One region of the Streptomyces sp. NPDC012474 genome, then DNA from elsewhere that is predicted to be linked to it. Evidence: riboswitches for the same ligand, from Rfam matches in the RefSeq annotation. Region 1 holds a riboswitch; the other holds the start of a gene.
What was found. Region 1 has a riboswitch for thiamine pyrophosphate ahead of ACFY9S_RS24155 (thiamine ABC transporter substrate-binding protein). Riboswitches for the same ligand answer to the same signal wherever they lie in the genome.

Region 1 (4,681 bases):
GCCCGACTCGCCGAATGCTACGAGCGCCGGCAACGCCCGCACTGGTCATGCTGATCATGCGAGCGGTGACAGGCCCTTGCCCTCCAGGTGCGCGAGCAACGAGTCAAGGCAGGCGTCTGCCGTGGCCAGGTCAGAGCGGAAGACCGAGTCCTCGCCGAGCGGCCCACCACTGACGATGACCATCCAGGCCGTCCTCCGTTCGACCATGCGCTCCGGCGTCGACCTTGAAGACGGTCGTGACTCCGCGCGCGGCCAGCCACTCCATCAGCTCAAGCATGTCCACTCGCACCCCTCCGGAGAGATCGTCCCATCTCCGGAGCAGGTGTCCCTGGGCCGTCCCTGGACCGTCCGAAGCCGACCAACGCCGACGGGCGGCACCCACAGGTGACCACCCCCACCCCGCTCTGGCCTGGGCTCCCCGAGTTGATCTGCGACACTGGGAGGGTTATGCCTGCACCCGGAGAACTCACATTCGTCGCCCCCCGCGGAGCCAAGAAGCCGCCGCGGCATCTTGCCGATCTCACTCCTGCCGAGCGCAAGGAGGCCGTTGCCGCTGTCGGGGAGAAGCCGTTTCGTGCCAAGCAGCTCTCGCAGCACTACTTCGCGCGGTACGCGCATGATCCGGAGCAGTGGACCGATATTCCGGCCGGTGCCCGGGGGCGGCTGCAGGAGGCGCTGCTGCCCGAGCTGATGACCGTCGTGCGGCATCTGTCGACCGACCAGGGCACCACCCGCAAGACGCTGTGGCGGCTGTTCGACGGGACGCTCGTCGAGTCCGTGCTGATGCGCTACCCGGACCGGGTGACCATGTGCATCAGCTCCCAGGCCGGGTGCGGGATGAACTGCCCGTTCTGTGCCACCGGGCAGGCGGGCCTCGACCGGAACCTGTCCACCGCCGAGATCGTCCATCAGATCGTGGACGGGATGCGGGCCCTGCGGGACGGAGAGGTTCCCGGCGGTCCCGCGCGGCTCAGCAACATCGTCTTCATGGGCATGGGTGAGCCGCTCGCCAACTACAACCGGGTCGTCGGATCCATCCGGCGGCTCACCGACCCCGAGCCCGACGGGCTGGGGCTCTCGCAGCGCGGCATCACCGTCTCGACGGTCGGGCTCGTCCCGGCCATCCACCGGTTCTCCGACGAGGGCTTCAAGTGCCGCCTCGCCATCTCGCTGCACGCCCCCGATGACGAGCTGCGCGACACGCTCGTGCCGGTGAACACGCGCTGGAAGGTCCGGGAGGTGCTGGACTCCGGTTTCGAGTACAGCGCCAGGTCGGGGCGGCGGCTGTCCATCGAGTACGCGCTGATCCGGGACATCAACGACCAGGCCTGGCGGGGTGACCGGCTCGGGCGGCTGCTCAAGGGCAAACCCGTGCACGTGAACCTGATTCCGCTGAACCCGACACCCGGCTCCAAATGGACCGCCTCCCGGCCCGAGGACGAGAAGGCGTTCGTGGAGGCGATCGCCGCCCATGGTGTGCCGGTGACGATCCGGGACACCCGTGGTCAGGAGATCGACGGGGCGTGTGGTCAGCTCGCGGCCACCGAACGGTAGTCTGACCGCCATAAGAACATCTGCATATTCCGACAGGGGAGCGCCACAGCGCTGAGAGTGCGGCACACGGCCGCAGACCCTCCGAACCTGGCCCAGGTCATTCTGGGTAGGGAGATCGGTCATCACTCGAGCTGTTGCGCCCTGCCCGGGACCCCGGAGGTCCCGGGCAGGGCCGCGTCTTCTCCTGGTCACTCCAGGAGGAATCCAGTGGGCAACAACATCAAGCGGCTGGCGGCGGCGGCCGTCGCGCTCGGCATGTCCGGCACGCTCGCCGCGTGCGGGTCGTCCGACGGCGGCCAGGGATCCGGCGACTCCAAGACCGTGACGCTCGTCAGCCACGACTCGTGGGCCGCGTCCAAGGACGTCATGGCGGCCTTCGAGAAGCAGTCCGGCTACAAGGTCAGGGTCCTCAAGGACGGCGACGCCGGGCAGGCCGTGAACAAGGCCATCCTGACCAAGGACAACCCGCAGGGCGACGTCCTCTTCGGCGTCGACAACACCCTGCTGTCCCGCGCCCTCGACAACGGCCTCTTCCAGTCGTACGAGGCGAAGGGATCGGACCGGATCAAGGCGGAGTACCGGGTCGACCAGGACAAGCACCGTGTCACGCCCGTCGACACCGGCGACATCTGTGTCAACTACGACAAGAAGTACTTCGCCGACCAAAAGCTGGAGCCGCCGAAGAGCTTCGACGACCTGGTGAAGCCGCAGTACAGGAACCTGCTCGTGACCGAGAACGCCTCCGCCTCCTCGCCCGGCCTCGGCTTCCTGCTCGGCACCGCCGCGAAGTACGGCGACTCCGGCTGGGAGGGCTACTGGAAGAAGCTCAAGGCCAACGGCGTGAAGGTCGTCGACGGCTGGGAGCAGGCCTACAACGAGGAGTTCTCCGGCTCGGCCGGCGGCAGGAAGGCCAAGGGCGACCGGCCGCTCGTCGTGTCGTACGCCTCCTCGCCGCCCGCCGAGGTCGTCTTCGCCGACCCCAGGCCCGGCACGGCGCCGACCGGGGTCGCCGAGGGCACCTGCTTCCGGCAGGTCGAGTACGCGGGGCTGCTCAGCAACGCCAAGAACACCAAGGGCGGCAAGGCCCTCCTCGACTTCCTCGTCGGCAAGAGGTTCCAGGAGGACATGCCGATGAACATGTTCGTGTACCCGGTGCGCGAGGGCGTCCAGGTGCCGCCGGAGTTCGTGAAGTACGGGCCGCAGGCGAAGGACCCGGAGACCATGGACCCGGCGAAGATCGCCGACCACCGTGACCAGTGGGTCAAGTCGTGGACCTCACTCGTACTGAAGTAGCCGCCCGGAGGCGGAGCGCGGCGGCTCGGTCCGGCCTGCTGGCCGTGCCCGTCGCGTTCTTCGCGGTCTTCTTCGCCTACCCCGTCGCCGCGATCGTCGCGCGCGGCCTGAAGGCCGACGGGACCTGGCACCTCGGGCGGATCGGGGAGGTACTGGCGCAGTCCGACGTCCGGCACGTGCTGTGGTTCACCACCTGGCAGGCGTTCGTCTCCACCGCGCTCACACTGATCGTCGCGCTCCCCGGCGCGTACGTCTTCGCGCGTTTCCACTTCCCGGGCAAGCAGGTCCTGCGGGCGGTCGTGACCGTGCCCTTCGTGCTGCCGACGGTCGTCGTCGGTACGGCGTTCCTGGCGCTGGTCGGGCGGGGCGGGCTGCTCGACGAGCAGTGGGGCGTACGGCTGGACACCACCGTGTGGGCGATCCTGCTCGCGCACGTCTTCTTCAACTACGCGGTCGTCGTCCGGACGGTCGGCGGGCTCTGGGCGCAGCTGGACCCGCGGCAGGAGGAGGCCGCGCGGATGCTCGGGGCGTCTCCGCTGAGGGCCTGGCGGCAGGTCACGCTCCCTGCCCTCGCCCCGGCCGTGGCCGCTGCCGCGCTCATGGTCTTCCTGTTCACCTTCACCTCCTTCGGTGTCGTGCAGATCCTCGGCGGACCCACCTTCTCCACCCTGGAGGTGGAGATCTACCGGCAGACGTCGGAGATCTTCGACCTGTCGACGGCGGCCGTGCTGACCCTCATCCAGTTCGTCGCGGTGGGCGCCATCCTCGCCCTGCACGCCTGGACCGTGCGGCGGCGGGAGACCGCACTGCGGCTGGTGGACGCGTCCGTGACGGCGCGCCGGCCGCGTGGCGCGGGGCAGTGGGCGCTGCTGGGCGGGGTGCTCGTCACCGTCGCCGTGCTGCTCGTGCTGCCGCTCGCCGTCCTGGTGCAGCGGTCCCTGGGCGCGCCGGGCTTCGGCTACTACCGGGCGCTGACCAGCGAGGACGGCGGAGTTTTCCTGGTCCCGCCGATCGAGGCGATCGGCAACTCCCTGTCGTACGCCGTCGCCGCCACCCTGATCGCCGTGGTGATCGGCTCTCTCGCCGCGGTCGCGCTCACCCGCCGGGACGCCGGGCGGTTCGTGCGCGGCTTCGACGCGCTGCTGATGCTGCCGCTCGGGGTATCGGCGGTGACCGTCGGCTTCGGGTTCCTGATCTCCCTCGACGAGCCGCCGCTGGACCTCAGGTCCTCCTGGATCCTGGTGCCGCTCGCGCAGGCCCTGGTCGGGGTGCCGTTCGTCGTACGGACCATGCTGCCCGTGCTGAGGGCGGTGGACGTCCGGCTGCGGGAGGCGGCCTCCGTGCTGGGGGCCTCGCCCTGGCGGGTGTGGCGGGAGGTGGACCTGCCGATCGTGCGGCGGGCGCTGCTGATCGCGGCCGGGTTCGCCTTCGCCGTGTCCCTCGGGGAGTTCGGCGCGACGGTGTTCATCGCACGGCCCGACCGGCCGACGCTGCCGGTGGCCGTGGCCCGGCTGCTCGGACGCCCCGGTGACCTCAACTACGGCCAGGCGATGGCCCTTTCGACGATTCTGATGGTGGTGTGCGCGGTGGCCCTGCTGGTACTGGAGAGGCTTCGCACGGACCGGACGGGGGAGTTCTGATGCTGCTGGCTCTGCGGGGCGCGACGGTCCGTTTCGGTGGGCGGGCGGTGCTGGACGCCGTCGATCTGGAGGTCGCCGAGCACGAGATCGTGTGCGTGCTCGGCCCGAGCGGCAGCGGCAAGTCGACCCTGCTGCGGGCGGTGGCAGGGCTGCAACCCCTCGACTCCGGGCGGCTGGTGCTCGACGGTCGCGAC
Region 2 (4,681 bases), on a different contig from region 1:
GCTCAGGCCGTCGCCGCCTTCATGGGCCTTGCCGGATCCGCCAGCAGCACCGGATTCATCGCGGTACCCGACTCGATCAGGCGGCGGCCCTGCGCCAGGTCCCGGGGCCGGCCCACCGCCAGCAGCGCGACCAGCCGCTCACCGCGCAGCCAGCAGACCGTCCATGCCGGTCCTGTGGGATCGCCCCGCCACAGGATCGTGTCCGCGGCCGCGTGGTGCCCGACGTACTGGACGAATCGCCCGAACTGCTCGGACCAGAAGTACGGCACCGGGTCGTACACCGCCGGGGCCTCCCCCGTGGCCCGGCCGACGATGTTCACGGCGACCGTGCGCGGCCCCTGGAGGGCGTTGTCCCAGTGGTGGACCAGCAGGCGCTCGCCGTAGCGTCCTGAGGGGAAGGAGGCGCAGTCGCCGACGGCGTACACGTCCGGCACGGACGTGCGCAGATGCTCGTCGGCCACGATCTCACCGTGCGCACCGAGCTCGATCCCGGAGCCGGCCAGCCAGGCCGTCGCGGGGCGGGCCCCGATGCCGACGACGACCGCGCCCGCGGGCAGCCGTGATCCGTCGTCCAGGAGTACCGCGCCCGGCTCGACGCTCGCCACGCGCGCATGCGTCCGCAGGAGCACGCCCGCGTCGGCGTACCAGCCGGTCATCGGGGTGGCGACCTCGGCGGGCAGCGCTGCGGCGAGCGGCCGTTCCGCGGCCTCCACGACGGTCACCGCGCAGCCCGCCTCGCGCGCGGCCGTGGCGAACTCCGCTCCGATCCAGCCCGCGCCGACGACCACGATGTCGTGCCGCCGGGCCAGCACCGGCCGCAGCCGCTCGGCGTCGTCCAGGGTGCGCAGCAGATGCACGCCGGGGACGCCCTCCGCGCCGGGCAGCCGGACCGGTTCGGCGCCGGTCGCGACGACCAGGACGTCGTACGGCACGGGCCCGTCCGCGGTGTCGAGCTCGTGGTCGCCCGGGCGCAGGCCCAGCACCTCGCAGCCGAGCCGCAGTTCGACGCCGAGGGCTTCGAAGTCGATGTCGAAGGCGGAACCCTCGGATTTGCCGAGCAGCACGGCCTTGGACAACGGGGGCCGGTCGTAGGGCTGGTGAGGCTCGGCGCCGAGCAGGATCACTTCGCCGGGGAAGCCCCGCTCGCGCAGGGCGACGGCGGTCTGCACCCCGGCCATGCCCGCACCCGCCACGACGACGCGCCGCGGCGCGGACGAACCTGGTTCCTGCGTCTGCTCGCTCACCTGATCACCATAGACACCTGACGTATTGTCAGTCAGTCCTCATACGCCGTGACCTGCTCCACAACGCTCGTGCCGCTGCCCTGCCCGGACTCCCACTCCCAGGTCTCCTCCAGTCGCACCCGCCCGTCGGGCAGCTCCACGACCGCCGACACGCAGTGCCCCGAGGAGGTGGTCCCGTCCCGCTTCAGCTGGACGTACCGGAAGTCCAGCCGGTCACCTTCACGGGTACCCACGAGGTGCCCGCGTACGACGTCGCCGCCCGCGTACTCGGCCCAGATCTCGCCCTCCCGCTCGTGGTACGTGAAGCGGGTGCGGGTGCCCACCTGGCCCGGTGCCTGGTCGGCGACCGGGGCGAGGACGAGACCGTCGAGGGATCGGGGCATGGGCGGAGGCTCCCTTACTGCGGCACGGGGCATCGGGCTAGGGTGGCCAACGTAAAGCACTCGCGGGAGCCCGGACGCACCGGGCTGAGAGGGAGGCTGGCGGCCTCCGACCGTACGAACCTGATCCGGGTCATGCCGGCGAAGGGAGGGGCTGGACGCCCATGTCGCCTACGTCCACATCGTCAGACGTCCTGGTCGTCGGGGGCGGGATCATCGGCCTGGTCACGGCCTGGCGGGCCGCGCAGCGCGGGTTCGCCACGGCCGTCGTCGATCCCGAGCCGGGCGGCGGGGCCGCGCAGGTCGCGGCCGGCATGCTGGCCGCCGTCACGGAACTGCACTACGGCGAGCAGACCCTGCTCGGCCTGAACCTCGCCTCCGCCCGGCGCTACCCGGACTTCGCCGCCGAGCTCACCGAGCTGACCGGCCAGGACCTCGGCTACCGCCGCTGCGGCACGCTCGCCGTCGCGCTGGACGCCGACGACCGGGCCCATCTGCGTGAACTGCACGCCCTGCAACAGCAGTCGGGCCTGGAGTCGCAGTGGCTGTCCGGGCGCGAGTGCCGGCGCCTGGAGCCGATGCTCGCGCCGGGCGTGCGCGGCGGGCTGCGGGTCGACGGCGATCACCAGATCGACCCCCGGCGGCTGGCCGGTGCCCTGGTCGCCGCCTGCGAGCGGGCGGGCGTGGTCTTCCACCGGGTGTGGGCGCAGCGGCTGACCGTCGTACGGGACCGGGTCACGGGTGTCGTTCTGGCCGACGGGACCGCGGCGGCCGCCGGGCAGGTGGTGCTCGCCGGAGGCAGCCTCAGCGGGCGGCTCGACGGTGTCCCGGAGGACGTGCTGCCTCCCGTGCGGCCGGTGAAGGGGCAGGTCGTTCGGCTGACGATGCCGCCGCGGCACGGGCCGTTCCTGAGCCGTACCGTGCGCGCGGTCGTGCGCGGCAGCCACGTCTACCTGGTGCCGCGCGAGAGCGGCGAACTCGTCGTCGGGGCCACGAGCGAGGAGCTCGGCTGGGACACCACCGTGACCGCGGGCGGTGTGTACGAGCTGCTGCGGGACGCGCACGAACTGGTGCCGGGCATCACCGAGCTGCCGCTCACCGAGACCCGGGCCGGGCTGCGGCCCGGCTCCCCCGACAACGCGCCCCTGCTCGGCCCGACCGGCCTGGAAGGCCTGCTGCTGGCCACCGGGCACTACCGCAACGGCGTCCTGCTCACGCCGGTGACCGGCGACGCCCTGGCGCACGCCCTGGCCACAGGCGAACTCCCGGAGGAGGCCCGGCCCTTCACCCCGAAGCGCTTCAGTACCACCGCACTCACGGAGCAGCCCGCATGAACATCTCCGTCAACGGGGAGCCCCGGGACGTCCGGCCCGGCACCGCTCTCGACACCGTCGTGAGGTCGCTCACGGCCTCGCCCTCGGGCGTGGCCGCCGCCCTCAACGAAACCGTCGTCCCGCGCACGCGGTGGCCCGCCACCCCCCTCTCCGAGGGAGACCGCGTGGAAGTCCTCACAGCCGTCCAGGGAGGCTGACCATGGCCGACGATCCGTTTGTCCTCGGCGGTACGTCCCTCACGTCCCGTCTGATCATGGGCACGGGCGGGGCGCCCAGCCTCGACGTGCTGGAGCGGTCGCTGGTCGCGTCCGGGACGGAGCTGACGACGGTCGCCATGCGCCGGGTGAACGCCTCGGTGCACGGCTCGGTGCTGTCCGTCCTCGACCGTCTTGGCATCCGGGTGCTGCCCAACACGGCGGGCTGCTTCACCGCCGGCGAGGCCGTCCTCACGGCCCGCCTCGCGCGCGAGGCCCTCGGCACCGACCTGATCAAACTGGAGGTCATCGCCGACGAGCGCACGCTGCTGCCCGACCCCATCGAGACGCTGGAGGCGGCCGAGACGCTGGTCGACGACGGGTTCACGGTGCTGCCGTACACCAACGACGACCCGGTGCTGGCGCGGAAACTGGAGGATGCGGGCTGTGCGGCGATCATGCCGCTGGGTTCGCCGATCGGCTCCGGTCTGGGGATCCGCAACCCGCACAACTTCCAGCTGATCGTCGAGCACGCGCGCGTGCCGGTGATCCTGGACGCCGGTGCCGGTACGGCGTCGGACGCTGCGCTGGCGATGGAGCTGGGGTGTGCGGGTGTGATGCTCGCCTCGGCGGTGACGCGGGCGCAGGAGCCCGTGCTGATGGCCGAGGCCATGCGGCACGCGGTGGAGGCGGGGCGGCTGGCGTTCCGGGCCGGGCGTATCCCACGGCGGCATTTCGCGGAGGCGTCGTCTCCGCCGGAGGGAATGGCCGCCCTGGACCCGGAGCGGCCCGCTTTCCGGTAGGGCTCGGGACACACGTCACAGGTCGGCTGCAGTCCCGCCGCGAAATCAGGCAGGGGGACGGGGCTGTCGGTCGTGGCTCGTACACTCGCCTGCGTGGACACGACCCTTCAAGACCCCTTGGTCGGGCAGGTGCTCGACGGCCGGTACCGCATCGACGCGCGGATCGCGGTCGGCGGGATGGCCACGGTCTACCGGGCCGTGGACACCCGGCTCGACCGGGTTCTCGCGCTCAAGGTGATGCACCCCTCGCTCGCGGTCGACGCCTCGTTCGTCGAGCGGTTCATCCGCGAGGCGAAGTCGGTGGCCCGGCTGGCCCACCCGAACGTGGTGCAGGTCTTCGACCAGGGCACCGACGGCTCGTACGTGTACCTGGCGATGGAGTACGTGGCGGGCTGCACCCTGCGCGACGTGCTGCGCGAGCGCGGTGCCCTGCAGCCGCGCGCCGCCCTGGACATCCTGGAGCCGGTGCTGGCCGCGCTGGGCGCCGCCCACCGCGCCGGGTTCGTGCACCGTGACATGAAGCCCGAGAACGTCCTCATAGGGGACGACGGCCGGGTCAAGGTCGCCGACTTCGGTCTGGTCCGGGCGGTGGACACGGTGACGAACACCACCGGCACCGTCCTCGGCACGGTCTCGTACCTCGCCCCGGAGCAGATAGAGGACGGCACCGCAGACACCCGCGTCGACGTGTACGCGTGCGGCGTGATGCTGTACGAGATGCTGACC

Region 2: another riboswitch for thiamine pyrophosphate. It lies ahead of thiO (glycine oxidase ThiO); the one in region 1 lies ahead of ACFY9S_RS24155 (thiamine ABC transporter substrate-binding protein).

The regions. Positions count from the first base shown of each region.
Region 1 is NZ_JBIBEP010000011.1:155,700-160,380, forward strand. Features, by position in the region: gene ACFY9S_RS24145 (hypothetical protein) at 55-207, opposite strand; gene rlmN (23S rRNA (adenine(2503)-C(2))-methyltransferase RlmN) at 448-1,554, shown strand; TPP riboswitch at 1,579-1,685, shown strand; gene ACFY9S_RS24155 (thiamine ABC transporter substrate-binding protein) at 1,810-2,847, shown strand; gene ACFY9S_RS24160 (ABC transporter permease subunit) at 2,886-4,487, shown strand; gene ACFY9S_RS24165 (ATP-binding cassette domain-containing protein) at 4,487-4,681, shown strand, end outside.
Region 2 is NZ_JBIBEP010000005.1:406,967-411,647, forward strand. Features, by position in the region: gene ACFY9S_RS14770 (FAD-dependent oxidoreductase) at 3-1,244, opposite strand; gene ACFY9S_RS14775 (hypothetical protein) at 1,277-1,627, opposite strand; TPP riboswitch at 1,680-1,791, shown strand; gene thiO (glycine oxidase ThiO) at 1,789-2,958, shown strand; gene thiS (sulfur carrier protein ThiS) at 2,955-3,155, shown strand; gene ACFY9S_RS14790 (thiazole synthase) at 3,158-3,955, shown strand; gene pknB (Stk1 family PASTA domain-containing Ser/Thr kinase) at 4,049-4,681, shown strand, end outside.